3 regions of the Peribacillus sp. FSL M8-0224 genome follow, and region 2 is predicted to be linked to each of the others. Evidence: predicted binding sites of a transcription regulator. Region 2 holds the regulator's gene; each other region holds the start of a gene.

Region 1 (10,182 bases), 1.1 Mb from region 2:
CATTCGTCCAGATACCATTGGAAAGGATCGGGTTTGGATTGGTCCAAGTACCTGATGAATCAATCACTGCTTTCGCTTCAATGACTTGTGTGTCACCATTCACTTCTACATACAGTTGAAAGGGAACCGTGTCTCGTTTTCCTGTTTTTAATTTATCGTGAGCCTTTTTGGCAACGCCGACTACTTTTGCCTGTAAGATGATCTGTTCTTTTATTTCTGGAAGGTTACTCAGTGGAAGAAGGTACTCTTCTACCAGTTCGCGACCTGTTGGCAAAGCATTTTCGTTCGGTGACATCCAACCAGCGTTCTCCAGTAATTCCTTTGCTTCTTTATCCATATTATACTGCCATGGGGAAAACATTCGGACGTGTCCCCACTCCAGCATGCTGGAACCAACCGAGTCGCCTGCTTCTAATACGATAAACTTCTCGCCTTTTTTTAGTAAGTGGGCGGCAGCGGCCAGCCCCACAGGACCTCCACCTATAATTGCTACGGGTAATGCACTTTTATCAAATTGAACCATCATTATTCCCTCCTATAATTTTTACAGTTTTATCTTCAAGAATCTTTCCTCATAAATAAGTTGTAATTTGCAAGTATTGTCGAAAAATTATACTACCCCCAAGGAGTAGTACAACATACCGAAGACTTCAACATTCGATCATTAAGCAATGTCAGAGAACGCACGACGGATTCCTTTTCAAACTCATTCATCGTCTTGAAAATCTCATTCAAGTAATCATTCATTTGTTGATCGATGGTTTGATTAATTTTCACGCCTTCATCGGTCAGAGAAAGGATAGAAATTCTCCGATCTTCCGCATCAGGGGTTTTTGTGACTAAATTCAATTTTATTAGGGATTGGATTTGTCGACTGAACGTCGTAATATCCGTTCCCAATGTTTCTGCAATTTGCTGGATGGAAGCCTTATTTTGTCGGTTTATTTCATACAGGATATGGCTTTGAACGAGGGATATCTCAATTCCATCAGCGCTGCAACAATTTTTATTCAATAATCCAAAACGTCTTGTTAAGAGTTGGAAGAGACCTCTAAGGTTTTCATTTTCCATTACTTTCACCTCACTTTATTTATACGCTAATTATTTGCATTTTGCAACTATTTAATTCAACTATTTTTTGTAGATCCTTTTAGCTTGTTAAAAGCCGTCATGAAATTTCGGTGAGTTTGCTCGCCGTAATAGCACGCTTCTCCTTTAAAAAAGTTGGTTTCGATGAATTCTTTTGCCTTTTCCACCACAGGTTCGCGAGAAGTTAAAACCAGTTTGAAATAGGCATCAAAATAACCAACAGACAATACGCTTGAATGGTTCACTGTCAAAATCCCTACCCCCTTTTTATTTACAGTAATTTCTCCATAGCCATCACATCGACAAATTCCCCGTCTAAAATTCCCTGGTTCTTAAACACTCCCACTTCGCGATACCCCCGTTTTTTGTACAATCCTTGACCCATCTGGTTAAAGGGAAATGTGAATAACACAATTTTATTGAAGTCATTTTCTGTTGCGAGCTTTTCGATGGATTGCAGCAATAAACCGCCAATCCCTTTTCCTCGATGATCTCTTGAGATATAAACGGATAAATCAGCAACCCCTTTATAAGCATTGCGGCTGTTATATGGATTCAAGGAAGCCCATCCAACGATTTCCCCTTCTTGCTCAGCGACCATTACCTTAAAGCGTCCGATGTGTTTGGTGAACCACTCCTCCATGTAGGTTTGATCCTTCAGTTCCGTTTCTAACGTGGCAATTCTATCCACAATCCCTTGATTGTAAATTTCTTTAATGGAATCTATGTCCGTTTCCATCGCATCACGAATGATCATACCTTTCCCCTTCTCCTTTCCCTTGAAAACGCAAATTAGTCATTTCAAATATTCTATATCCAATTTATAACACAAAAACTTGCAATTTGCAATTATAATTTATAAAATTCACATTTTAAGTGATACAAACATTACGTTTTCGCAAAATCATTAGTGGGGTTCCTCGTATTTAGAGTTAATACGAGGAAAAATTGTAATGCAATTTACTATTCAAACCACATTGCTATTAAGCTTTATGGTTCTTATTTGTTTATATGCAAAAAACTTCAGCAATTGCCCGAGGTTTTCTAACGGGAGGGAGTTTAGTTGAATAAGGATAAAATTTTAAATATTTCCACATGCTAAAGTGAATACACTTTAAGGGTGAAATAGAATGATTAAAAATGAATTGCAAGAATGCTTTCAAGAAAATATTAGCAATATAAAGAATACATTTCACCATACATCAGACCTTATCGTTAGAAAAATAAAAACGGGCTTCAAAAGTTCTTTCGAAATCAACATTGTCTATTTGGATGGAATTATTGATACAGACCGCATACAGGAATATGTTGTCAAACCATTATTAGAGCCGTTTAAGACTGTAAAGTTTAATGAATCACTTATTGATCAAGTTATCGAAAGAATGATTGAAGCAACTGATGTGAAAACCACGAATCAGTACAAAGACTTAATAGAAGCTATCGTACAAGGAAATACCATTATATTGATTAATGGGTATAGAAAAGGAATTATCATACCATCAGCCAATTGGAAGGAAAGAAGCCTTGAAGAATCACTAGGAGAACGGTCACCAAAGGGACCAGTTATTGGGCTAACAGAACAAATGAAAACAAATATTAATTTGTTAAGAAGTACAATAAAAACTCCCGATTTCTGTGTAGAAGCAATGGAATTTGGGACAATCTCCAAAACAGCAGTTTCAATATTATTTATAGAAGGTATTGTTGATAAAGGAATTTTAATAGAAGTACGAAAGAGGCTAAAAAGTCTAAAAATAAAGTATTTATTAAATTCAAAAGTTGTGGAAGATGTATTGGAAGGAAAACCAAGAACAATTTTCAATTTAGCAAGAACTTCAGGACGAATTGATGGAGTTGTATCCTCATTATATGAAGGAAAAGTAGCAATAATTGTAGATGGTTTCCCTAATGCTATCATTGCACCCACACTTTTTATGGATTTATTACAGGCACCAGATGAATATCACATAAAAATGGGTCGGTTTTCAAATCGAATAATAAGAATGATTTGCTTTTTCTTAGCTGTATACTTACCTGGTGTTTATATTGCGATAGCAAATTTTCATAAAGAAGATTTAACTAACAAAATTTCAAAGGCACTTATATCTAAAAGTGAGTTATTACCAACCTTTTGGGAAATTGCTCTTCTTTTATTTATCATAAGAATATTATTAGATGCTTCATATCGTATTCCGAAAAGTTCGGTGATTTTGCTTTCCTTAATCGGAACAATCGTAATAGGCGAAACAGCTGTTACGGCAAAACTAATTCATCCACTTAGTCTCATAATAGTAGGTATAACAACTATTTCTAGTTTTCTACTCGCTAACAGAGGAATGCTTGCTGCTGAAAATACTTTAAGACCTCTTTTTTTGATTATTGCTAATTTTTTTGGATTTAACGGATTAATCATCGCTGCAACAATTCAAATAATTTATATGGTAAGCCTTAAATCTTTGGGTGTTCCCTATCTTTCCCCTTTGATTCCGTTTAGGATACAGGAATTGAAAGATACAATTTATAGGGGAGATTTACAGACACTAATTAATAGCAAACATACTTATACTGAGGATGATGATTAATTTTTTTGTTATTATAGTCACAATTTGCAAAGAACACTAAAACATTAACTGTACAAGTCAACATATCTTGATCTTGGCTTTTTTGTCCCAATTTCGAACATAAATGCAGGTGCGAAAACATAAGTTGGTTGGTCCCTTGTTTAACTAACACTAAAGAAGACCACTAATAGGTGGTCTCTTTTATTAGTTCAAAAATCAAAATTAGTCTTTAACTAAGCCTTCAAAAGCAAAGCAATCATAAAAAACTGAAACATGTCTTCTCTTAATTCGTCCTATAAAAAAAGTTACAAGCAATGTAATTCCATTCGGAACACATTGCTCTTTATTCTCTTTTAAAAAGGTTTTATTGTAGTTTCTAAAGTTTCGTTATAGATTTTTACGGTGCATACTAGTTCCGTCATACGAGAATCGAACGGCTTTCTCCTCAACCCTCGTCTCCAAATTAACCCCTCTACCCCAAAGCTGATAAATATATGGAAGGACCTTCTCCAAATATTTCATATCCAACTCAATACCTTCATATTCATGCTTCAAATACAACTCACCGTTTCGCATGTAATCGCCATCTTGGACTGTGAGGTATGGAAACCCACCATTGACCCGCATATTCACGAGTTGATCGCGTACTTGGGTCCAATCTTTATCAACGACTTTATAGTCTTTTCCTTGTTTTTGAAATAAGTACATATCTTCCCTTGTGACCAGATCTTTTGTTAGGTAGTTTCGTAGAAAGGAAATATCTGATTCCACTTCCCTCACTTCGAATATCTGCTGACGACCTGATCCTGGCTCCACACCTTGTCTTATCATTTCTTCTGTTGGGTTGTTATATCGTTCTTCGATGTCTTCGAACATTTTCAAGCCTAAATAATAGGGATTGATACTTGTGGGTGAAGGTTGTACAACTCCAGCGTTTAGCTTCGCAAACTCAATTGATTCACCTGATGTTAAGTCCATTTCCCGAAGAATCCGTTGGTGCCAATAGCTGGCCCAGCCCTCATTTAAAATTTTCGTTTCAAGTTGCGGCCAGAAATAAAGCATCTCCTCACGCATCATGGTCAAGATATCACGCTGCCAGTCTTCTAGTTCATGACTGTATTGCTGAATAAATAACAATAGGTCCTTTTGTGGCTGTGGAGGAAATTTCCCGTCCTTCCTTACTGATGAGTTTTGTTTTGGTCCTGCTGTTTTCTCTAATCCCCATAAATCATCGTAAGGGGTAACCACATGTTTTACTTCTTCCTCTTCATCCTCAAATGTGATGGTGGAAGCAGGACGGAGAAGAGCAGGATCAATATGCTCCTCGATTGCTAATACCGCATCTAAAAACGTTTCAACCTCTTTCTTTCCATATTGGATTTCATATTGGTGAATGCGATTTGCTGTCGCAGCCATACTTTCCACCATATCTCGATTCGTATTTTGAAAACGTATATTATTTTTGAAGAAATCACAATGTGCCAAGACATGAGCCACAATTAACTTATTTTGAATTAACGAATTTGAATCTAATAAAAAGGCGTAACAAGGATTAGAGTTAATAACTAATTCATAAATTTTACTCAAACCAAAATCATATTGTAACTTCATCTTATGAAATTGTTTTCCAAAGCTCCAATGGGAATAACGTGTTGGCATTCCATAAGCACCGAACGTATAAATAATTTCACTTGGACAAATTTCGTATCTCATCGGATAAAAATCCAATCCAACACCCTTGGCAATCTCCGTTATTTCATCAATCGCCCGACTCAAAGCCTCTTGTTCATCTACTTTCACATAGTTCCCCCCTTAATCCTCTTCTCACATAATATGAGAAAGAGAGAAGAAAATGACGGAACAATTATAGTTGATAATAATTCAAGCGTTATTTTTAAGGAAAAATTGATCTTAATGACACCCAACTAAAATACTTATTGTAAATGAATAAGATACGATCGAACAATATGATTCATTCCATCTTGGATCACCAACTCTATAATAAAAAGTCATTCATAAAGAACATACGTTCGTTTATAATCTAAATAAGGAGTGATTTATGATGACCATTCGAGACAGAGGAAATATTAAATGGACCAGTCTGATGCTACCTGAGCATATAAAAATGCTACGGCAATATTTTGGTGAGGAATACTACGATGAACCCGAACCCGTGTTGGATGAACAACACCTGGAGGAAATGAATGATTTAATTGCTGCTTCGATGGAGTTTACTTTTCCGATTTCTTTTACGCTATACCAGAATAATCGGCTGAGTAGCGTAGAAGGATTGGTGCATTATGTGGATCAAATGAATGGACATTTACGAGTGATTGATGTGGACGAACGAATACATAAAATACCCTTTTCAACTATTAAAGGTGTGAAAAAGATCTAAATTTAAGTTTGTAAAATCATTCATTTTAGTACAGTAAAATTGCTTGTAAAAATGAAAAGATAAAGAGGATAAAATAAACATAATCAAGAAATTTCAATATATAATACTTCTAATCAATGCATCTCATCTCATCAAAAAGGAGATAAAACCAACTATGAAAAAGGTGCATACTTTTAGCTTGTATATCTTTGGTATTCTGTTGCTTTTGTTGCTTTTGTTAAATCTTTTGGAAATTTAAAAATTAGATGAGGGAATTTTCCTTCAAGGCATAGAAGAAAAACTCTTTTACATCAATGAAGGAATACAAGAGATAACAACTGATTAAAAGGCATAAACCACAAACTCTTCGGAGTCTGTGGTTTTTTTATTAACACGTTTAAATCACGAATAACCACTTGAGGTAAAAGAAATTTCAACATAATTGTTTAATAAATCAATTTAATAAAATCAGCATGTTTATGTTGATATCACTTAAATCTTTATGCGCTTCTTTCATATGCTATTTGCTTTATTACATTCCCTACTCTTTTCATTTGTTCTGTGTCAAAAATTTCATCGAACTCTAAACGCTTAACTCCGTATTGAATATACAGCCCTTTTTCAAAAGTGCCATCTTTAAACCAATTAATGTCCCGTATTGTCTGGTATCTGAATTTTTGAAGATTTCTTAATCCCAAGTCCAAGAAAAGCACTTTTTTGGAGGTTGCAATCAAATAACCCTTTATTTCTTGCTTCTTAGTTTTATCGAACTCACATTGTATAAACGTTAACCCTTTTTCACCAGGTTCAAAAACAGTTTCAATCAGTGATTTAAAATATTGTTTATTTCGTTTTACTTCCTGGAACTCGTATTTCGTATAATTAAGTTTATCAACATCAACCACATCAGAAAGAATAGCCAACACTTCTTGCTTTTCTTTTTCCAGTTTTTCTGCTGCAATTCGTTGATTTTCCTTATTCCTTTCTTGTTGTTCGTGCTTTTTCTGTAACTTCGATTCTTCTTTAGAACTCCGATACGTTACGACTTTTTGCTTAACTTCAACTGAGTTTTGTTTTCTTGAAAGAATTTTCACGAATATATCCTCAACCGTATAGCAGATCTTTTGATAAATCCCCATCGCTACCTCCCCTTACTTCAGCATTTTCTTTGCTACATAAAATCTTCTGCCTACCCAACCCAGTACCCCAGCGGCAACGACACCTGAACTAGCTGCATTTTTTTCTTTTCGTTCCTGATCTCCTTGTTCAAAGTAATATTTATAAATAGGCTCGGCGTGCTTGTATTTAGCTTTTACTATATAGTCATCTCCGTTTAATCCAGCGTTGTAAGCAGCATCTTGAATGGCTTTGACTTTGTTATTAGATTTGAATCCTTCCTTGTACCAATTAATGTATTTTTGTGATTTCAATTTTGGCGTTTTGTATTTCACGTTCTTAAATACTGCATCATATCCTTGTTTAACGTATGTCTTTTTAAGTTCACTTTGACCTTGGTCATATCCTTGTTTATATGCATCTATAAATATAGGTTTTACACTCTTTGGTTCGTTCATAATATCTGCTTTACCATCTTTGAATCCTAAAGCTATATAGTCTTTCTTTTTCTCTTCATCCTTTTCTTCAATTGCCTTATTGAAACCCTCATTGAATGAAGACTTTAAGGAGTTAATAGATGCGTATTGCTGAGGCACAACTAACTTATCTTGTTTTTTTCCCAGTGCGTACCCCTCTTTATTTGCAGTTATTTTTTGTTTTTCCAGCACTTCGCTTCCATTTTGATATCCCTCATCATATCCAATTGTGTATCCTTCCTGGTAAGCAGCAGAGCCTTTTGAAGTTGAATCACTAGTTACTCCCTTTTTACCTGCACCCAATCCAGCTGTATATCCAGCCTTTTCACCATTTGTTTTGTCCTGCACTGCTGCCTTTTCTGCGATTTGAGCAGGACTTCCGTTAATCTTGGCGGTATCGTATCCACTAGGTTCCTCACAGGGAATCCCGTCGTCCACTGCATTTCCCCAGCCATCCAATTTCTCTGGGTCATTCGTCTTGCTGTACCCCTTGCTGTTCCAATAGTCAACTATCTCATCATAACTGGAGAAATCCGTGCAATCCTTATCCCAAGAATCATCGGAACTTGCTGATGAATTCGAACTAGTAGAACTTTCGGAAGAACTATCATTACTAGAATTCGATTCACTTGATCCGCCATGGGTATGGTATTCTCCTGTTTCAAGACCCCAACTGGCACAATTTGTTCTACATGTGTGCCCACCACTAGAATCAGTTCGCCCTGGATGAGCATAAGTATCTGTCTCAAAAATAAAAACAAGGATAAAAGTTATTAAAAATAAAGGAACACAAAATATCCATTTTTTCATTGCAATACCCCTTTTGAACTAGAATGTCATTAACTGATTTTACCAATAGGATATTAGTAATGTAAATAAATATTTTCCAATTCTGCACTGTTAGATAAAGAAGGGTATTTTTTCAATTGTTTTTGAATTTATGATTAAAGGAATGATTTTTTTAAAAAAAGGCTTTGTTTAAGATTATTGTTGATTTTTGAACAAATAAAAGAGACCACCTATAAGTGGTCTTCTTTAGTGCACCCTATGGAACTAACGCACCGTTAGTTTAAAAACATTTCACAAACTCACTTGAAATATGAGTTGTACTTATCATTTAGGCATTCTATTAAGCCATGTTCCAATAAGCTTTTGCTTCTTCCTCAAGCACCTTTAGTCTTTTGTAGTAATCAGGAAACTCGTGAAGATGAGCTAGGGCAATTTTCCCCGTTATAATAGGATCATCACCAGTTACATTTGTTTGGCTGGATACTTTTCCATGTTCAAGCTCGGTATTTACTCCCACCCAAAACTCATCTAAATTAAACTTGCTTTTATTAAAATCAATGCCTAAAAGTAAGGCGATCGCTGCTGCTTCCTCTTTAGAAAAGCTAGTTTTTACAATGTTATTAGTTTGAATCCTATTTGGATACTTTGTTGGAGAATAGTGCATATCGCGGTCAGAACGGTGTTCTGCAACCAAAGCATCTGCTTTAGTTACATGAACCGTTCCAAATGGATGTTGTGGAGGTGCGTATATAGAATATATTTTCAACGGGATATTACCTGTATTGGTTACATTATGCCATGTTCCAGCAGGTATCATAATGGCAGAATCATCATAAACATTTCGTACAAAGTTTAAATTATCTTTTCTCTTGCCCATTTGAACAATCCCTTGACCTTGTTCAATGCGTAAAAATTGGTCAACGTTAGGGTGAATTTCTAAACCGATATCTTCCCCAGCTTTAAGACTCATCAATGTAACTTGAAAATGATTTCCTGTCCATAATGCGGTACGGTAGTTATTGTTTTGTTTTGTAGCTTCATTAATATTGATTACAAATGGTTTCTGTCCATAATCTTTTAGTCGGATTTCATTCCTTCCAATTAATGATTGAAAAAAATCAAATCGGTTAGCAACATCATGTGTAGTCCAGTATTGGGGCTGTATTACATTGTTATTTATTGGAGCATTAAAATAATAAGGATTTGGATATTGATATTGGTGAGGATACGAAAAAGGAGCATCATACATTTTTATCAACGCCTTCAAAGATTTTTTAAATTATCCTATTCACTATGTTAAGGAAATGTACTAATACTCAGGGTTACCCAATTAAAGAAATTGATTAGCCGTTAACATTTGCTCAATTTAATGGAACAATTCGAATAAGGAAATTCCCTTTTACAACTATCCTGCCCCGATAGTTCCATAAAGAAAAAGCTGCCTTAAAGACAGCTCATAATCTTCAGCTAACACACCTGTTAGTTCATTAAAATAATGTATTTAATTAGATTTTTATTATTTTATCTTCATCCCATATACGTTCCAAGATCACTTCATTATTAATACAGTTTATTTGAAAAACGTCAGGATTACTAAGACTTTTCCAACACTCGAAATCAAAGTCACTATTATAATTCTTTAAAAGTAAGGATATTATATTTCCGTGACTGACGATTACTGTGTTTTCACTCCTACTTTTAATGACTTCTTCTACAACATTTACGATTCGATTCATCGCTTCTTGACTCTCCTCCTTCAAATTTTAATTCCATA
Region 2 (10,182 bases):
AACCGCTAATGGAAAAGTCAGGCGCTTTTCAAGAGAACCGCCCCACTTGTCTTCACGACGGTTCGAATGCGGCGAAAAGAATTGCTGTAGCAAGTAACCATTTGCACCGTGAATCTCGACACCGTCAAATCCCGCTTCAATGGCACGTCTGGTGGTTTCACCAAAGTCGAGAATGATCGATTCTATTTCCATTTCAGAAAGTGGACGTGGAACTGCTTTCCCTTCACCTTCCGATGGGATATTGCTTGCACTGACAACATCACCATTTACCAATTCGGGTGGAACCTCTCGGCCGCCATGAAAAATCTGGAGAATTGCCTTTGCCCCTTTCGCTTTAATCGCTGATGCCAAACGACTTAGACTAGGTATCAATTCATCCTGATCTCCGCCAAATTCCCCGTGGAAACCTTTGCCATTAGCCGTCACGTAAGTACATGCCGTTATAACCATACCGACCCCGCTTGACCGACGTTCATAATAGTTAACTTCCGCGTCGGTTACAGTCCCGTCAGGATTAGAAGAGAAATTTGTCATAGGTGCCATCACCAATCGATTTTTCACTTCTAATTTCTTTCCTAAATTGAACGATTCAAATAATGGTGTATATTTAGAATTCATTTAGTAATCCTCCATTTAGTTACCCACCATGTTGGTTGGTATAAGTCCTTAATTCACAATATCATCCGCGTATTATGATTATAATCATGCATATTTTGCGATTAATGCCGAAATGGCTTCTTTTGGCTGGAAGCCAATAGCTTGATCTACCTTTTCTCCATCTTTGAATAGAATAAGGGCTGGAATTCCCATCACTCCATATTCGCTCGTCGTATCTGAATTTTCATCCACATTAAGTTTAACGATCTTAACCTGATTACCCATTTCCTCATCGATTTCATTAAGAACTGGGGCAATCATTTTACACGGACCGCACCATGGTGCCCAAAAATCAACCAATACTAAGCCTTCCTTGATTTCACTAGCAAAATTATCATCTGTAACATGTTCTATTGTCATGATCATTTCCTCCTTGTATTATCCGAAATATTTATGATCTTTACTCACATCTATTTAAAATCAAGTTTTGCGATTCTATTTCCCGGGATTTGAACCTCTGATTTCCGGGCAGTTATTTTCGGGTGGATTTTGATGGATTCCAATTTACCGGATAACTCCATAAACCATGTTTCATCTTTAGAAAGTAAAGCCAAATCAATTAAGGCCAAAAGATGAGCTTCGTTACTTATTTCTAGATCCGGCAGTTTTTCAGTCCATTTACTCGGAATCCAAATCGATTTCCCAACCGCTTTTTCATTGTCACTTTCAACTACATTCACTTTAATGATTTCTCGATTATCGCTTACGGTTTCAACGAAACCATGGATTAGTTCCCCATCTCTTGATTTTCCCTGTACCCAATCCCCATTTTTGAACAGATTATTTTCAACCATTTCCTTAGCACCCCTTTTATGTTCATTTATTATTGAAACTATAGTTATTAACTGTATTAATAAAATATACATTTTGTGCAAAGAAAAAACTAAATCAATATCACGGACATTGTTTAATTTTTTCCAAAAATGTGCTGAGAGTTATATCTTCTAAATATTTTTCGAAATATAATTCAGCTTCATCAAATATTTGATCCATGACTACCTGGGTATTTGAAGATATGACACATTTTTTCTCCGGATCACCTGTACACCACTTTGGTTTCAGGGTTCCATGTGAGACCGCTATATAAATATCCGCCAAACTTACCTCTTCAGGGTTACAGTCTAGAATATAGCCTCCGCCCACACCTTCTTTAGTCTTAACAAATCCCTTTTTTCTTAAGCTGCTCATCATTTTCCGAATCCTAGCCGAGTTTGTACAAACGTTTTCTGCAATGGACTCACTGCTTGCCATATGATCTGGTAGATAAGCTAAATAGACCAAACTATGCACAGCTATTGTAAAATCACTATTCACTTTACATATCCTCCTCAAGGAGATTACTGTAATATTAATATTTACAGTTGAAAAAGTCAACTCAAAAACCTCAACAGCTTCCTCCACTATATTTGATCGATTTAGTATTGCAGTGAAACCCCCACTTTACGCTTTTATTATTGCCCATGTTAAAGATCCTTAAAGTAAGACTCGGTGATATTATTTAAACCTTAATTATAGATACACTAAATTGACAACAAATCCATTCTTTCTTCATGAATGGTTTTTCTATTTACAAACATTCAAATAAAAAACACCCGATTACTCGGATGATTACTTTAATCAATTTTATATTCACTAACTCATTATTGTATAGTGCTTAAATAAAAAGATTAATAGAAAAGATTTATTATTTTTTACATTTAGATTTCAATTTGAATTTTGATTCCCATTTGTTGTCTTTAAATTTACATTTGTGTTCAAATTTAAGTTCACATATGGGAAAACACACCTTACATTTTTTTACAAGGTCTTTTATCATTCTAACCACCCTCCTTAATACTGTATATGCATCTTTTGATAGAAAGTGTGGACAAGTATAATTTTTTGTCGTTTTAACTTTCCAAATAAAAAAGCCCTCACATAGATTGAGGACTTACCTTACCCTTCCAAAACAAAAACCACCTTTTCTGAAACATTCATTCAGAAAAAAGTGGCTTAAGAAACAAAAATGAAAGATAAACCAAAATTTTATATAAAATCGGTGGAAGGATTCAGACTAAATCCATTTCGATATTATATAAAATTTTGCATCCAATCTTCCAAGAACATTGATATATCAAGGTTTCATGCTATCTTATTTTGTTTGTTGTTTATTCATGGCGCTCATCATTTGATTAATTTTCTTTTGGGATGGTTTCATACCCATTTGCATCATCATCATTTTCAACATTTGTTCGTTAATTGGCGGATTTTTCTTTAAGTAATCCATCATGTATTTACGAGCGATGAAAAATCCCAGCACTACTCCAGCAATCAATGCCAGTACGCCAACTAGAATGTAAACCCACATACTATTTCCTCCTTCATGTTGTCTAACATCAGTGTACTAGACCAAAGGTTATTATACAATACCCGCTACCGAAAAGTCCCCCATTTAGACAAATTTTCTTTCTTTTATCGGTTTTAACCAACCGTATTTTTCATGTTCAAAATCAATGGCCAGAAAACTCGCTTCATATTTTCGAATACTTTCAAAGAAAGCCGTCTCCGCTTCATAGTCTCCTTCAGCTTCAAGAGTAATGGAATCATTCTGAATGATTAAAACGGCTTTACTTGATCCGTTTGTTTTTTCTAAATAGTATTTTCCATTTTGAGTCCAATAATTCATCTTTTTTTGCAAACGTTGTTCAATAGCAAACTGCAACTGGATAATCGGGACTTTTTTGGTGACATATTCGATTTGTTTTTGCAAAATACTCTTCAGTCTGCCCCTTGCTTGAATATATTCCAAAAACAAATTGAAAAATAGCTTTTCTCTTCCATAATAATGATGGGCAAATTCATCTTCGATTAAATAAATTTGATAGGTTCTCATCAGCCAATGCCTCCTAGCTTTCCTATTTTGGTCACGAAAACATCTAACTACCAGCAACCTGTCCACTATTTTCCACTATTGATGACTTTCCCCTTTAACTGACACATTTAAACGAAATTTATTTATTCTCATTATATATTGACAAACTAAAAAGATATGTTGTTTGCTGGAGAAATTTTCTTCTTTTTTTGTCGAATGGAAGATTTCCTTTAGTATAGAAGCACATTCAATATGTATAATAGGATTTTTTGATAAAAAAACTGACACCAATCTAGTTGGTGTCAGTTCCGCATTACTGTTATTTAAGCATTTCTTTCACACGGGCAACTACATTTTCTACAGTGAAACCGAATTCCTCCATGATTTTACCGCCTGGTGCAGAAGCTCCAAAATGATTGATGGCCAATATTTCACCCTCATCACCTGCATAACGATCCCAGCCAAACGGTGAAGCCACTTCGATAGCTAAACGTTTTTTCACTGCCGGATTGATTACGCTTTGTTTATATTCTTTTGATTGAGTTTCAAATCGATCCCATGATGGCATGCTGATTACCGCAACATCAATTCCTTCGTTCGCTAAAGCATTCTGTGCTTCCACAGCCAAGTTCACTTCGGAACCAGTCGCAAGAAGTAATGCATCGGCTACTTCTTTCTTAGAAGCAGAGATGATGTAAGCACCTTTTGAAACACCTTCATACGCAGTTTCGGAAGTGCCCTTTATTGTTGGCAACCCTTGACGAGTCAGAACAAGAGCATTTGGTTTATTTGTAGACTCCATAGCCACTTTCCAGGCTGCTGCCGTTTCATTGCCATCAGCTGGACGGATTACCCCTAGGTTAGGCATAGCGCGCAATGATGCCAATTGTTCGATTGGCTCATGAGTCGGTCCGTCTTCCCCTACAGCAATGCTGTCATGAGTGAATACATAGTTTACAGGCAGTCCCATTAGTGCTGCCATTCTTATGGCAGGACGTAGATAATCAGAGAATACGAAGAATGTTCCTCCGTATACTTTTAAGCCACCATGAAGTGCCATTCCATTTAAAGCCGCACCCATAGCGAATTCACGTACACCGAACCATATATTACGGCCGCTGTAATTACCAGGTAATAGATCTGTCTCACCTTTGATGGCAGTATTATTAGATCCGGCTAAATCCGCAGAACCCCCAATGAAGCTAGGGACCTTTTTGGCGATCGCATTCAGTACTTCCCCACTTGAAGCACGGGAAGCTAATGTTTTACCTTCTTCATAGACTGGAATTTCCTGATCCCAATCAGCAGGCAGTTCACCTTTGATGGCAAGCTCCAATTGCTGTGCTAACTCAGGATGTGCTTCTTTGTAATTTTTGAACAATTCATTCCAAGCTTCTTCTTTTTGAGCACCTGCATCAACAACAGCTTCATTGAAATGTGAATACACTTCTTCAGGTACATGGAAGTCCTCTTCGAATGTCCATTTATATGCTTCTTTTGTCAATTTAAGCTCATCTGCACCAAGCGGAGCGCCGTGAACGGCAGATTTACCTGAACGGTTTGGTGAACCGTAACCAATAACCGTTTTCACTTCGATTAATGTTGGGCGTGCATCGTCGGTTTTCGCTTCTTCAATCGCTTTAGCAATTTCCTGAAGATCATTGCCATCCTCAACGCGGATATATTGCCATCCATAAGATTTGAACCGGTCTGCTACGCTTTCACTAAATGATTGACTTAAGTCGCCGTCAAGGGAAATATCATTAGAATCATATAAAACAACAAGTCTTCCCAGTTGTAGATGTCCAGCTAATGAAGCGGCTTCTGCAGAAACACCTTCCATTAAATCTCCATCTCCACAAATGCTATATGTATAATGATCGACCACATTATAAGAATCGCGGTTATAGCTTTCAGCCAAGTGACGTTCAGCCATTGCCATCCCGACTGCCATTGCAATACCTTGTCCAAGCGGCCCGGTAGTTGCATCTACACCAGCCGTATGTCCGAATTCAGGATGTCCTGGAGTTTTACTGCCCCATTGACGGAAGCTTTTCAAATCATCGATAGATAAGCCATAGCCCGATAAATGAAGAAGGCTGTATAACAGCATAGAACCATGTCCAGCTGAAAGAACAAAGCGATCTCTATTAAACCAATCTGGATTTTTCGGGTTATGGTTCATATATTCGGTCCATAGTTTATACGCCATTGGCGCTGCCCCCATTGGCATACCTGGATGGCCGGAATTAGCCTTTTCAATTGCATCAATTGATAATGTACGAATCGTATTGATAGAAAGTGCATCTAATTTATCTAACATATTGTAAAAACATCCCTTCCTGTAATGTACCTCTTTATATTATAGTGACAAGCATAATATCACAACTAAAATCACTATTTACTGCCTCAATATTAAAATTTTCTAGAAATAAGAGAAGCCCCTATTTAGATTAAACTAAATAGGAGAATACATACATGAATGCACTCTCTTTTTACTCCAAAATGCCAAAGAATCCTCAAATGGAATGTTCCATCAGAGGAATCCAAGCATTAATGTAAATTTCGTTTTTCTTTTATATTTTTTATCTTTTGAGGAGTGACGTCATTACCCTCTGGATCCACGACTTTCACATGCTCCAACGTGTCGGACATGGATTTTCTGAATGTTTCCAAATATTCACTTCTCAATTGGGTTTGCTCTTTCGCTTCAACTTCCGTCAAGCCTTCAGCCTTTGCCTTTTTAGAAAGTACATTTATACGGGCTATTTTTTCTTTTGATAACATAATTTCGCTCCTTCATAATCTGCGGATATTGTCATGGTATTAAAAAAAAAGCGAAATTACAAGTTCTATGATTTACTTTCCTTTGTATTCATTCGATGTTCGAGAAAACGCCTGTTCACAGTAGCCTTAGATACATTGTATCCAAAGCCCCTTAATGTGGCTGCGATTTCTGAGAATGTCAACCCATTGGCACGCAGTTTAATAATTTCTTCAATAGGAATCTCCATACGGTCCCTTCCAGTGGAATTCCTTTGGTTGTGAAGATTTTTTTGAGGACGGTACCCTTTTTCAACGGCTCTCATCATTCCGCGCTTTATTTTAAGATTATGTAGTTTCCTTTGATATTCTTCTACAATGCCCACTATCTGGATGACCATGGCATCCGAATCCGATAACTCCAGCTCCCCATCGTGTGAGAGCGTATAAATTTTCACATCTTCTTTAAGGATGACATGGAAAAGGGCTATTTTGGCATTCCCTCTTCCCAGTCTTGTTTCGTCCTGGATTAATAAGACTTCAGCTTCTTTGGTTTTAAATAGTTCGAGCATGTCAAAAATGCCATCCCGATTCAACTCATAACCACTTGCCTGTTCTTTTATAATGGAGACAACTTCCACATCCATCTTTTCAGCCAATTTGACTAATTCATCTTCCTGCCTTGCCAATGATGTTTCCTGTGACTCTTTTTCGGTGCTGACCCTACAATAGATTACCGCCTTCATAATACCCTACCTTTACTACTTACTGCTCACTGGCCAAATTCTGGACAAGTTCTTCCCCTTTAACCGGTATGACAATGACTTGTCCAGGTTTTATCGAATCCGCACTGACTCCATTATTCTCTTCTATCCAACCAATGAATTCTTTTTTTGTCAAATTTGTTTCTTCATATTCTTCGGCAATTCCCCATAGGGTGTCACCTTCGCTTACTTCTATAGAAAGGAAATCCTTTTTTTGATCATTGTTCAATGTACAAGAGAATAAAATTGAAAAGATGAATACTGATCCCGCTAATAGAATCGTATAAATATAATTTTTGTATAATTTTTTCATAATAATCCCTCCAAAGCGAATGTTCGTTCGTATGTTATGATCAAATTATAATACGAACGTTTGTTTCAGTCAACAACAAAATTCGAACTTATGTTTGTATAGAGATGGGGGCCATGCTATAATGTAGCAAAGAACATTGGGGAAGAGGTGCACAAATGACAAAACTATCAAAACGGCAGCAAGATATTCTTGATTTCATTAAAGAAGAGGTTCGCCAAAAAGGGTATCCGCCTTCCGTACGGGAGATTGGCGAAGCAGTGGGACTTGCATCAAGTTCAACAGTACACGGACATTTATCCCGCCTGGAAAGTAAAGGCCTTATTAGACGTGACCCAACCAAGCCAAGGGCCATTGAAATAATGAATTTGGAGGAAGCGAACAATATTCCCAAAGCCAATGTCGTGAACGTGCCGTTACTTGGAAAAGTAACAGCGGGCATGCCGATAACAGCTATTGAGAACATTGAAGAATACTTTCCGCTTCCCGAAAGCATGGTTCCACATGATGACCATGTATTCATGCTGGAAATCATGGGTGAAAGTATGATTGAAGCAGGAATTCATGATGGAGATTATGTCATCGTGAAACAACAAAGCAGTGCCAATAATGGAGATATCGTCGTGGCGATGACGGAAGATGATGAAGCCACTGTAAAACGATTCTTTAAGGAACCGGATTACATAAGGCTTCAGCCTGAGAACTCAAATATGGAACCAATTATTTTACGAGATGTTTCGATACTTGGAAAAGTAATAGGCTTATATAGACAAATACACTAAAAGCGCTTCCCGCGCTTTTTTTGTTTGTTTAATTTATGTCCAGAATTCTCTCAATATGCATTTGAAAGAGTAGATATTGAAATATTTTTTAATAGAATCTAGTTTCATGGGAAATTAAACATCCTTTATAACGGATGAAAGTTAGACCATCGCCTTTCTGGTAATATGTACTTTGGAAGAAAGCTCATTGAAATAAAAAAAAGAGGGTTTAAAATCCCCCCTTTACAATTAATTTCACTTTTAACCTTTGGTTCACTTTAATAAGGTTAGATCGACCAAGTCATTCCACCAATATGTCCTGTTTAATTTTCTGGCCATAAGGAGCAATTTGCTTAATGAATGTTTCCTTGCTCATTAGATCTTTCATTACCAAGCATAAATCTTTATTTCCAGGGAACTCACTCCTAAATATATCCACCTAACACCCGTTGAATTAATACTTTTATATAGGAGTACGGCTGTTTACATTGGCGGAATTACCATCTCCCTAGTTACCCGTACCATTTCGCACCTACCTCATATTTCATAAAAAAATGCCTCCTCAACTAAGAGAAGGCATTTCGCTATTTCTCAATATAGACCGAACGAATCAGCGTCCGGGTTCTTTCGGTACCATCCACATTTTTTTCCTTAACATCTATTGTTACATTATAAACACCTGACTTAGGTACTTCTGGAAGGGTGCCAGTAAAATTTTCAGTATCCATTGCCTTAATTGAGTTTTTTTCACTAATTTCATTACCGGTTTCATCTATCAGATGAACCAAAAATGTTGTACTGATTGGTCTTTTTTTATCATTCATTGGATTCTTTATTAAAAATTTTGCATCTTTTTGCTTAACTTTACCGGCCATACTTAATGTAATGGGATTCTTTTCGTTAAATTGGGCTGTGAACAGGAAGGCGTCTTTTGGCGATTTAGTCTTCATTCGTACTTTCCAGTCACCAATTTCAAGGTTATTTCTGTAGAATGATTGGATGGTTGCACCATTAAAAAAGGAAGTTTCATTTTTGGCTGAATGGACCTTTAAGGAAGGTGAATACTTTTTATTGGATGGAGAAATCAATTCAACCTCGACATCATTTGAGGCTGTATATATGCTTATATTACCTGGGGCCGCTTCATTTACATGGAAGCTTTGTTCGACCCAGACATTTTGTTTCAGGACATCACCCAGAACGGTTTGAGCGAGTGCGGTTGTAATGACATCATCTTCAACTCGTTCTTTATAATTGACATGATATGCAGGAATCCCAGTGGTGGATGTGCTTTTTAAATAGGGTTCAATTCTTGAAAATACAGCTGAGCCAACTCGAATATTGTCGTGATCAAAGTTGGGATCCGTAAATAAATGTGTTGCATAGGGTATTTTTGTACTCCATACATTCACCAGTCCATCATTTTCCCCATATGATGATAAATATTGTCCCCCCATTGATAAGGCTGATAGTACCGGGCCTCTGTTCATACCTGCCACAGTGAAATACAAGTTTTTACGAGAGTTAACATGGTTATCCGTGACAGAACGAAATTCAGCCATTTTACCAACTTGTAAAGAATAAGTTCCCTCATCTTTTTGACCTAATAAGGAACCAAGCCAGCCCGCATACCAGCTATAAGCCAAATCAGCTAGGTGAGAACCATGATGTGGGGAAGCTAAAGTGATCACCCTTCCAACATATTGGTGTGCTCCATAGTGGACTAGAGCCGCTTGGGTGTCTGGGCCCCCTTTGCTGTGAGCTATAATATTTACTTTTTCGCCCCCGAAATGGTTACTGATTTCTGAAAGCATTTGAGCTAATAGCCTTCCATTGGCATATTGGCTCACTGATCCATTTCCAGCTGAATCATGAAGCTGAACAAAAACCGTTTGGTAGCCTGCTTCATACGCTTTGGTATACATATCATTGACGCCATGATATTCCGTTTCACCATACCAGCTGGTTGAACTGCCGTTTTTCCCTTGTACAAACACGATTGGTGGTTTGTTTGTATCAAGATTGGGAGGAATACCTCCAAGAAACCAATCCCCTGGACTGAAAGTTTCGGAGGGC
Region 3 (10,182 bases), 4.0 Mb from region 2:
ATATTCTATATTGCATAGCTATTATCATTAATTATGATCTTAGTGAATTGCCTAAGTTTATCCCCATATTCTTTTTTATACTGATAATTGTGAGTTTTTACTCAATTATTTACAATAGGCAGGTTAATGCTAGAATTCGTATGCAATACTATTTGAATCAATTGGAATTCGCACACAAAAAAGTAGAAGAGCTAACTTTGTCAAATGAACGGCAGAGGATGGCAAGAGATTTACATGATACATTAGCACAAGGTTTAGCAGGTTTAATTATGCAACTAGAGGCGGTGGAGTCACATTTACATAAAGGGAATGCTGTGCGATCTCAAGAAATCATTCTTATGTCTATGGAACATGCCCGTAAGACATTGCGTGATTCAAGGGTAGCTATTGACAATTTAAGATTAAAATCTTTAGGCGAAAAAGATTTTAGAGAAGCAGTAATTGATGAGATAAATAAATTTTCAGAAGCAACTTCCATTCCAGTAGAATATGACATTCAGGCTATTTATAAATTAAATAATTTAATACGCGAACATAGTCTTTATATCATAAGTGAAGGTTTAACTAATATAGCTAAGCATTCAAAAGCTACAAAAGCAAAAATTACACTAAATGAGGGAAATAAATTATTGTATATAGCAATGGAAGATAACGGAATAGGATTTTCGGATAAATTAATAGGTAAACAACCTGGTAAATATGGCTTACTTGGCTTACATGAACGTGTTCGCCTAATTGGAGGTCATATAAATATTCAGAGTAATCATGACGAGGGTACAAACATTTATGTGAAAGTACCTTTAAATGGAAAGGGATATTCATGAAATATAATGTGTTGATTGTGGATGATCATATGGTGGTTAGGGAAGGATTGAAATTAATTTTAGAAACAAACGATTTATACCATGTTCTAGGTGAAGCCGAAAATGGTCAAATTGCTCTTCAGATTATTGAAAATCAACGTCCAGATGTTATTTTGATGGATTTGAATATGCCAATTATGAGTGGTTTAGATACAATTAAGGCGATTAATGATCAGAAAATTTCCATTCCTATCATTATCTTGACTACTTATAATGAAGATGAATTGATGTTAAAAGGAATAGAGCTAGGTGCAAAAGGATACTTATTAAAGGATACTAGCAGGGAAGTCTTATTTCGCACTATAGATTCAGCAATCAGAGGCGAAACGTTAATACAACCAGAGATTATGATGAAAATAATAAACAAAAAAGAAAATAAAGAACTTGAAGTTACTCCCTATAAAACAAATTTAACAGAAAAGGAGCTATTTATATTACAAGCAGCAGCCAAAGGATTTCGAAATAAAGATATAGCTTTTGATTTGGGGATTGCAGAAAGAACAGTTAAGGCCCATTTAACTAATATTTTTAATAAGCTTAATGTATCTAATAGAATGGAAGCAGTAACTGTTGCTTTAAATCAAGGATTAATCAATATATAGAATTATGCCCTTTCGTACATTGGAGCTTGCCCATCCGTACGATTTTTTTTTATCTTTTTTCGTCTAAAATAAAGTTTGTATCTAGTGAGTTGCTTTACAAAAGCTCTATTAAGAATCGGAAGGAGATAAAAAAATGGCAAAGTTTCTTTATAAATTAGGCAACTGGGCAGCAGAAAATAGAAAAAAAGTATTAGGTGGTACAATAGGATTTCTTTTAGTGATAGCTATCATAGCTTTAAGAATGGGGCCATCTTTTAGTGAAGATATGTCTATACCTAATACACAATCTGCTAACGCTGGAGAACTGCTTGATAAAGAATTTCAATCATCTGAAAATACCGCAGGAGGACAGGTACAATTGGTATTTAAGGCTCCAAAAAATGAAACATTAGAGTCTGATAAAATAAACCTGATAATTACTGAAACTCTAAATGAAATAAAGAAGGACGATGCTGTGGCAACTACAGTAACTCCAAATGAGTTAGGTAATTTAAGTGAGAATAAAAAAATAGGATATGCTACAGTAACGTACAAAGTAGCTGCAGATAAAGTCACAGAAGCTTCGAAAGAGAAAATATTGGAACAAATAGAAAAAACACGTGAAGCAGATCTCCAGACAGAACTAGCTGGGAATGTTGCTTTTTCAGAAATGGAAATTGGTGGAGTTACAGAAGTAATTGGTGTAATTATAGCCTTTTTGGTATTGGCTCTTACACTTACCTCGTTCTTAGCTGCTGGAATGCCAATAATGACAGCTGCAATAGGAATCGGTATTGGATTAATGACTATAATTTTTGGAACAAGCTTTTTTGATATTACTTCTGTATCGCTTTCTTTAGCAGCGATGCTAGGACTTGCAGTAGGAATCGATTACGCTTTATTCATTATTGTAAGATTTAGGCAGGAAGTAGAAAAAAATCATTCTATTCAAGAATCGATTGCACTAGCCACTGCAACCGCAGGTAGTGCTGTTGTATTTGCGGGTATAACTGTCATTATAGGGCTTTTAGGGTTATCCGTTGCAGGCATTCCATTTTTAACAATGATGGGTGTTTCAGCCGCGGTCTGTGTATTAATTGCAATTCTTATCGCAATAATCTTAGTACCAGCTATATTAGGCATTATTGGACCAAAAATTAGTTCTTCTCGAAAAAACCAATTTTTAAGTAGAATATCATCAAGCGATAAAAAACAAAAAGGATCTAACAAGTGGGGAGAGTTTGTTACAAAACGTCCTATATTGGTTACTATATTTGGAGTGGTTTTGCTTTCAATTATAAGTATTCCTTTTTTTCATATGGAACTTGGATTGCCTGACAACAGTACAAAATCAGATGAAACAACCGAAAGAAGAGCCTATGATTTGCTGACTGAAGCTTACGGCCCAGGATATCATGCATCGTTGGTAGTCGTAGCTAAAGTGGATAAGCAATCGAAGGATCATGAAAAAGCCATAATTGAGGCAACAGAGGAGATAAGTCATATATCCAATGTTAAAAGTGTGGGTCCAGCAATCTCAAGTCCGTCTGGTAAAGTATACATGATTTCCATCACCCCAAAAACCGGACCTAACGATTCTAAGACAAAGAACTTAGTTCAAAAAATTAGAGATAAATCAAAAGAAATGAAAAAAGAAAATCATATAGAATTGTTAGTAACAGGTTCAACAGCGGTTAACATAGACATTTCGCAAAAATTAAACGATGCAGTTCTGAAATTTTCCTTAATAATTGTAGGATTTGCGTATATACTTTTAGTTCTTGTGTTCAGATCGCTCCTTGTACCTCTAAAGGCTGTATTAGGGTTTATCCTTTCTCTAGGTGCCACATTAGGCTTTGTTGTATTCGTTATTCAAGATGGAAACCTAATCAATTTATTTGGATTCCCTACAGCAAGTCCTGTCTTGAATTTTTTACCGGTTATTGTTGTAGGAATACTGTTTGGACTAGCAATGGATTATGAAGTTTTCTTAGTAAGTAGAATACGTGAAGAGTTTACACATACTGGGGATGCTCGCAAAGCGATATTGGTAGGTATAAAAGAAAGTGGTAAAGTAGTTACGGCTGCGGGTCTAATAATGATGGCTGTATTTGCTGGATTTATGCTGGCTCCAGATCCAATCTTAAAGTCAATGGGGTTAGCCCTTACATTTGGTGTTCTCTTTGACGCTTTTATTGTGAGAATGGCTATAGTTCCTGCCGTTATGACATTATTAGGGAATTCAGCTTGGTATTTGCCAAAGTGGTTGGATAAAATCTTACCCAATATAGATATTGAAGGAGAATCAGTCATAAAAGATATGCAAAGAGAGAAAAAACATTATAAAAAACCTAAATTGGTGGAAGACAATTAATTATTAACTCTAGAACATAATTAGAGAAAATAACTTCGATCGATATATTAGGGACTAAAAATTCAAGCACATTGTCTGGTTAACATTTGTAAATATATTCACTTAAACTAAACCAGCCAATAGTTTGTCAACATTTTTCAATAAACACTTAAAATGTTTCATGTTATACTAAATTTGCGTATGCCAAATAACCTTCCAAGGTTCTCTGTTTGGAAAGTTTTGGACTGTTTAGTTATACTTTGAAACTAGGCTAGATCTTGGAAAGTTGATTTGCTTTTTAAAAGTGCATAAATCCAATGTAAGAATTTATTGGCACATGCTATCACAGCTACTTTAAAGGGCTTTCCTTCCTCACGTTTCTTATCATAAAACTCTCGTAATCTCTTGTTACGAGGAATAATTTCATCTGTCGTTTTCTTTTTGCGACAATCACGAATGGCACATTTTACAGCCATATACAAGGCGTGCCGTAGCCTACTAGAACCTCTTTTGGTAATCCGATTTAAAGTACCTTTGAATGTACCAGATTCAAAAACACTTGGGTCGATTCCTGCAAATGCAACCAGTTTCTTAGGGTGATTAAACCGATCAATTTCCCCAATTTCAGAAATTATCGTGGCAGCGATTTTTTCACCGATACCAGGGATCGATTGGATAATCTTACACTCTTCAATACCTTTTGCTAAAGCATCTATCTCATCTTCAAGCTTGGATAGATGCTTTTTGTATTCAAGAAGCATAGTAATATACATATCCAGGCTTAAGGTCAGACTATGATATAAGTTTTTCTGAAATGGATTTTGAGCTGCGGCGGCCATCAATTTTTCTGCCTGACTGTCTGCCCATTTTTGCGAACGACTTTTACATAATTCCTTTATTTTTTTGGCGACTGTCTCTTCACCAGTATCCAGGATTTTTTGTGATGTAGGAAATGTTTGTAAGGTTAGTAAAGAAACATATGAATGTAAGTCACCAAAAACCCCACGGTATTCAGGAAACATTTGATCCAGAATTGCTTGAAATTGTAATTTAGTTTGTACAAACAGGCCTGTAATATTTTCGTGTTGTCTTGTAAGGTTACGTAAGTTTAAGAGTTGGATTCCTCGCTGTTTATACGGCTCTAAGTCCTCTTTATAATACAGCTCGCAGAGATGACGAGCGTCAATAACATCTGTCTTTACCTTACGTAAACTAGAACTCTTAGCTCGATACGATATGAGTGGATTTACGATAATCAATAAGTACCCTATATCCTCGAAAAACTGGACAACTGGTGTATGATAATGTCCAGTGGATTCTAATACAATGGGGGGCCGTCCCCCGGATACATTTTCTACTTCTCTAATAAAGTCTAGAAGACTAGCTAACCCTTCAAGAGTATGTGCTACTTTAAAGCTTTTTTTGTAAGGCTGCTTCTTATCCAAGAAAGCTTGAACCTGACTTTCCCCTTTTGCCACATCCAGACCAACAACTGGATTCATAAATTATCTCCTCCTCATATAAAGTCACCGGTACCCCATTTCCTTCTTGTAGTATCATAGCTTCGCTTGTTATACGAGATCATAGTCCCAACCAGCCTCAATCATGTTTCTACAAGTAGGGGGCGAACTGTTTAGTTGACGGGATCAAATCCCACGGGTGCGGACGTTCTACCCCGGCTACGGTTATCATATATCGATATAAAAAATGGTCAACCAGAAATATTTTCTGGATGACCTTATAATACGAACAGGTGCGTTAGTTCATTAAGGATCACAAAAATAATCAATCTTTTTATAAAGTAATCAAGAAGATTAAAAATATATGTTGTTCGAAAAAGGGGAGGGAGTAGATATTGCCTTCCCCTTTGTGTTTACAGATAAATTTTTATGACTGTATTGTTTATAATGTACTCGATTTTGTATCTCAAAACAGTTTAGTGATTGAATTGGTGCGGTTTTGAGTGGATTAATAACTCTATGTACTCAAATTCATGTCCCCAATGTACTTATCTTTGTGTCTTCGTACATTACATTTCGAATTTGTGTAATTGTACAATTGTGTTATGTAATCATTAAATACTCTAGGGTGGAATAGCCATTTTTTTCTACCTCCCATAAGAACACTAGTTCGTATATAATAAATGAAAAGGAGGTATCTTTCTAATGGGTACAATTCGTGATAGAGGAATCATTAAATGGCAAGCAGCATTGATGTTACCAGAACATAAAGCATTAAATAAAAAAAAGGATAAGGACGATTATTTCTTAAATAAAAAACCTATCCTTGATGAATACCAGGTTGAAGAGTTTGAAAACAACATTCATTATGCAATGGAATATCATTTACCGATAAGCTTTAGATTGCATAACGAGGGAAATCCAATTGAACTGCATGGATACTGTGTGTATATTGATCCTGTCACGAAAGAGTTAAGTATTCAGAAGAAAGATAGTTCCTTCGAGAAAATTAAATTTAATGAAATTATTAGTGTGATCGTTGAGGATTAAAAAAAGTCCATTTTAAATTCAGGAAGGAAAAGCCACAGAGATCTAGGAGTATACAAATGGAAATTCAGATTGAGGTTCAATTGTTTGCGAACGGTGCTAAGTTCTTACAGTCTGGTAGTTGTTCAGTAATAACAACTGACTTTAAAAAAGAACCGGAATGGACTGCTGCTGTATCAGCTTATGAGTGGATACAAAAGATAAAAAGCTCTGTTCGCTATCCAGGCGACTTTCAAATTGTTAGTGTTGTTTACAACGGAGAAAATGCCATTACGGATTTAGTAAGAAAGGTACGCCCTATAATAAAAGATGATTTACCTTTTTAAAATTAATCAACTAATATTTTGGACTGGACAACTCTTAAACCAAAGAATTAAGAGGGCTTTTTTATTTGTTTGTATTCATTTCCATTGTTTTTTTTACATGCGATAATAAAGAAAAAAAGCTAATTTTCGGGGGAAGATATGTTCTTAATAGGAGCAGCAGTTCAAAGTACAGGGTTACCACCCAGTTTTTATGGTTCATTAATCGGTTCATTTATATCAGGTTCGGTAGCAGTAGGAATATTGATTTACAACAACTGGCAAAAAAACAAGGAATTTAATTTTCGTTGCTACGGTACAATGAAAGTTATTAATGATCGATTGATTCAACTATCTGAGGCGGAAGATATGACAGTGGAGGTTTTAAGAAGCGTGCTCGCATACGAAGAAATAGGCGAAGAACTTTTAAACCTTCTTACAGATAGCAAAGGTTTTTTCGAAAAAAGTCATTCATTTTTAGAAAAAGAGAGAGCAAATATCCCTTATGACTTTACAAGCAGGTACTTCACAATCACAAGTGCCATCAACTCGGTCATTGTTGGATATGATGTACTCATGGAGGAACCTAGCAATCTTAAAAAATTTAAACCTCTTATTGATGATTTGGAGTATTGTAACAAATTGATAAAAGAATTTAACAAGAATACTACTCAATACCTGAGAAACGTGGAAAAGAAATATAAAATACAAGATTTTTATTAATTAGGGGGGGGGTAATAAAAGACCAAAATTATCTGTGCATGTTTTTAATCCCTGCAACCGAAGACTGGAATACTTGGAAAACGTCTCTTATGATTTATGATGAAAATGGAGTAGAAAATAAAACTAAAAAGAAGACGTTATTTTTTAAAAGATTACATTTTAATATCGATTAGCACTTAGAAGAAAAAAGGAGGAGGGAAAATCCTTCCTTTTTAATTACGAATTTCAATATTCTATTTATTATTCCTTGAATTTATTTGCTCTTTTCCATTTTGAATTTAACAAAAATTCTTCAAGAAAATATATCAAATGGTTTGTTTATTCCTCCATGAGTTCGTACATTAAATTCTCAAGCCTTTCAACAGCTTCTGTCATTTTTTCCATGACTATAATGTTTTTTGAAATAATCATTTCATTTCGTATGTCTTTTTCATTTTGTTCCTTTTCATATGCTGATTTTTCAATGACAGCTTTTAAAAGTTCTTGTCTCGAAATAGATTTTTTCTTTGCCATTTCATCAAATTTTTTTACTGCAATTGGGTCTATGTTTCTTAAAAAAATATCCATTGGTCAACTCTCCTTTTGAGTAGAATACAAAATTCGAATTTTAAGGCTATTGAGTGAGAAAGAGCATAAGGAAAAACTGATATCACCAAGGGTGATATCCTAGGCAAAGCCTAGTGTTTTATATGATATCGTTAATCTCTTTCAGGTGGGCTGACGTGGGGCTCATGAATAATATAGGTGGGCTGACATGGGTCTTACATTATTATTAAAAAAGCAAGTATTTAGTGATATCACTAAATGCTAATCAATGTCCCCTTTAAGTCCCCTTATTTTCGACCAATGTCCCCTTCAAGTCCCCCTTTTGTTGGTTGTTATTTAAAAAAAGAGAAGGGAACCTTCTCTTTAATTTTCCTTTTTTACTGTTTTTTTCGACGATACTTAGCGATGTTGTTTCTTACACTTTCTCCTGTATTTTGACCAATTTGATAGGTCCGTTTAACCCTTTTTACTGATTGACTGTTTTGCACATTATCAGCAATTAGGCTTCCAACATGACGAGTTTCTCGGTCAGTTCCTTTTTCTTGTAGTGGTGTTTCCTTATTAGGCTCTGCTTGCATTTCAGATGAAACCGAAGGAAAATTTGATTGTGAAAAGGAAGGTGATGATGGACTGGGACTGTCATAGTCACTTGATATTTTCTCGTTTTTTTGTACATCGCCATTGTTCATTTGGCTTGGTGATTCAGATGAGATGAAGTGTGGACTGTTTACAGCTGCACTCCGTTTTCCATTACTGGAGATACCATTTAGAGCCATTTGATCATGCAACCCTATTACTTTCCCTTTTCCTGTTTGTCCTTTTTCTTGTTGTTGTTGTGCCATTTCTTGTTCAATTGAGGAAGCTACTTCTTGCGTCCCAGTTTCAATTTCTCTGGGATCTTCCGAACCATTTGGACTTTGTTTTTCTTGATTTTGATCTTGTGCCTTTAAATCTACAGAATGACCACTTTTAGAACCATTCGAAACCGGTTGTGTGGGAAGGTCAGTTCCTTTTGCTCTTAAGCCTTGTGCCATTCCAGCAACTCCTGCAATACCACTTACACCCTTCAATGCGGCTGATTTACCTTCACTTGATAATCCTTTCAGAGTATTTGCAGTTCCTTTTGTTGCTCCGGTTACGCCTTTTGCAACAGCATAACCACCGGCTACGGCTCCCCAGCTAGATTTCAGTCCTCCATCAATTCCAAATAACCGTTCAACGATATTGGGACCGTCAATTACAGCAAGAGAGAAAGCAAATAAAGCAATTAAATAGGCGACACCATCCAATTTATCGGTAATAAACTCTGTACCAATCAGATAAATCTTCATTGAAAGGAAAATCATAATTGTCACTAGAAAAGTATTTAGGATACTTTGAAGGATTTGCTTTGTCTTTTGCCCTGAATGAATATCAGCAGGGGCTATAATGATTGCTAATATATAATTGAATGTTAATTCAAAGAACAGTTTTGCTAGTTTTATAGCGATTGTCAGCATCGTAAAAGCTGTTATACCTAAAGTGATTGCAATTGTCCAAAAGTTCCAGTCCCAACGGTAATATTTTTCTTTAAAGGTAGTAAAGAAACCATTATCTAATTTAACTTTCTTGGCATTTCCAAGATCGTCATACTCCAAACGATGAGAGTAAACCTCACGCCCTGTATCTGTCATTTTTTCCCCTGCAAGTTCAAAATCTTTATCAATAGATTGTGTGATATTAATTTTGAAAATTCGATCTTTTGGAATTCGGTTTGGATGTTTAAGTTCAGTTGTATTCCAACCCGTTACGTCAAATTGAGCAAGGTCAGTCATATTTTCTTTAATAACTTTTTGACTAATTGAACCTTCTTCAACAACATCAAGAGCATCAATAGCTTTATCTGTGAATTGATTTGCCTTATCCATACCTTCTTGTATCAAAGCGAAAAAAAACATTATCATAAACACATTCACTATAATGGCTTCACGATCCAACTTTTTTTGAAAAATGAGCTGATATCCTGTGTAGAGAAGCGAAAACCCCATCAATATCACAGAAAGGGGAATAAGAAATTCTACAAAAGTGGTAATTTCAACACTGTCGTAAAACATTTTTAATCCCAGGATTGAATCCGTTATGTTCGATAGGGAATCAACAAGCCATGCAAGCCCCTTAATAATGACCCATCCTATCCAACGGAGCATATAACTGATCGGATTGGTTACTTCGAGAAAATCAGAGAATTTATCAAGTATCTTTGCTACTTCTTCATCCATGCAATCTCCCCCTAGTTACCTATTTCAAATATTCCTGCTGCACACTTTG

Evidence for each region. Region 2 encodes LexA, which represses DNA repair genes until DNA is damaged. Its sites were predicted from a motif close to CGAACATATGTTCG; they were not measured.
Region 1: MKX49_RS02930 (YolD-like family protein) is a predicted target of LexA. The motif match lies at 5,670-5,683, and genes of this name have one in related genera.
Region 3: MKX49_RS27510 (YolD-like family protein) is a predicted target of LexA. The motif match lies at 5,917-5,930, and genes of this name have one in related genera.

What each region holds. Positions count from the first base shown of each region.
Region 1 is NZ_JBBOOJ010000001.1:610,773-620,954, reverse strand. It holds gene MKX49_RS02960 (FAD-dependent oxidoreductase) at 1-526, opposite strand, end outside; gene MKX49_RS02955 (MarR family winged helix-turn-helix transcriptional regulator) at 616-1,071, opposite strand; gene MKX49_RS02950 (hypothetical protein) at 1,128-1,340, opposite strand; gene MKX49_RS02945 (arsinothricin resistance N-acetyltransferase ArsN1 family A) at 1,361-1,846, opposite strand; gene MKX49_RS02940 (spore germination protein) at 2,220-3,671, shown strand; gene MKX49_RS02935 (SpoVR family protein) at 4,038-5,450, opposite strand; gene MKX49_RS02930 (YolD-like family protein) at 5,710-6,048, shown strand; gene MKX49_RS02925 (PH domain-containing protein) at 6,528-7,166, opposite strand; gene MKX49_RS02920 (YHYH domain-containing protein) at 7,179-8,429, opposite strand; gene MKX49_RS02915 (DUF5661 family protein) at 8,749-9,072, opposite strand; partial or broken gene MKX49_RS02910 (cupin domain-containing protein) at 9,091-9,657, opposite strand; partial or broken gene MKX49_RS02905 (histidine phosphatase family protein) at 9,914-10,182, opposite strand, start outside.
Region 2 is NZ_JBBOOJ010000001.1:1,663,519-1,673,700, reverse strand. It holds gene MKX49_RS08140 (NADH-dependent flavin oxidoreductase) at 1-618, opposite strand, end outside; gene trxA (thioredoxin) at 703-1,017, opposite strand; gene MKX49_RS08130 (IDEAL domain-containing protein) at 1,068-1,451, opposite strand; gene MKX49_RS08125 (RrF2 family transcriptional regulator) at 1,552-1,971, opposite strand; gene MKX49_RS08120 (YneF family protein) at 2,789-3,004, opposite strand; gene sirA (sporulation inhibitor of replication protein SirA) at 3,089-3,529, opposite strand; gene tkt (transketolase) at 3,828-5,831, opposite strand; gene MKX49_RS08105 (DUF896 domain-containing protein) at 6,062-6,295, opposite strand; gene MKX49_RS08100 (YneB family resolvase-like protein) at 6,361-7,017, opposite strand; gene yneA (cell division suppressor protein YneA) at 7,037-7,348, opposite strand; gene lexA (transcriptional repressor LexA) at 7,504-8,127, shown strand; gene MKX49_RS08085 (esterase/lipase family protein) at 8,691-10,182, opposite strand, start outside.
Region 3 is NZ_JBBOOJ010000001.1:5,625,233-5,635,414, forward strand. It holds gene MKX49_RS27490 (sensor histidine kinase) at 1-824, shown strand, start outside; gene MKX49_RS27495 (response regulator transcription factor) at 821-1,465, shown strand; gene MKX49_RS27500 (MMPL family transporter) at 1,599-3,818, shown strand; gene MKX49_RS27505 (IS110 family transposase) at 4,064-5,299, opposite strand; gene MKX49_RS27510 (YolD-like family protein) at 5,963-6,307, shown strand; gene MKX49_RS27515 (hypothetical protein) at 6,364-6,630, shown strand; gene MKX49_RS27520 (hypothetical protein) at 6,769-7,329, shown strand; gene MKX49_RS27525 (hypothetical protein) at 7,648-7,896, opposite strand; gene MKX49_RS27530 (pLS20_p028 family conjugation system transmembrane protein) at 8,253-10,133, opposite strand; gene MKX49_RS27535 (hypothetical protein) at 10,153-10,182, opposite strand, start outside.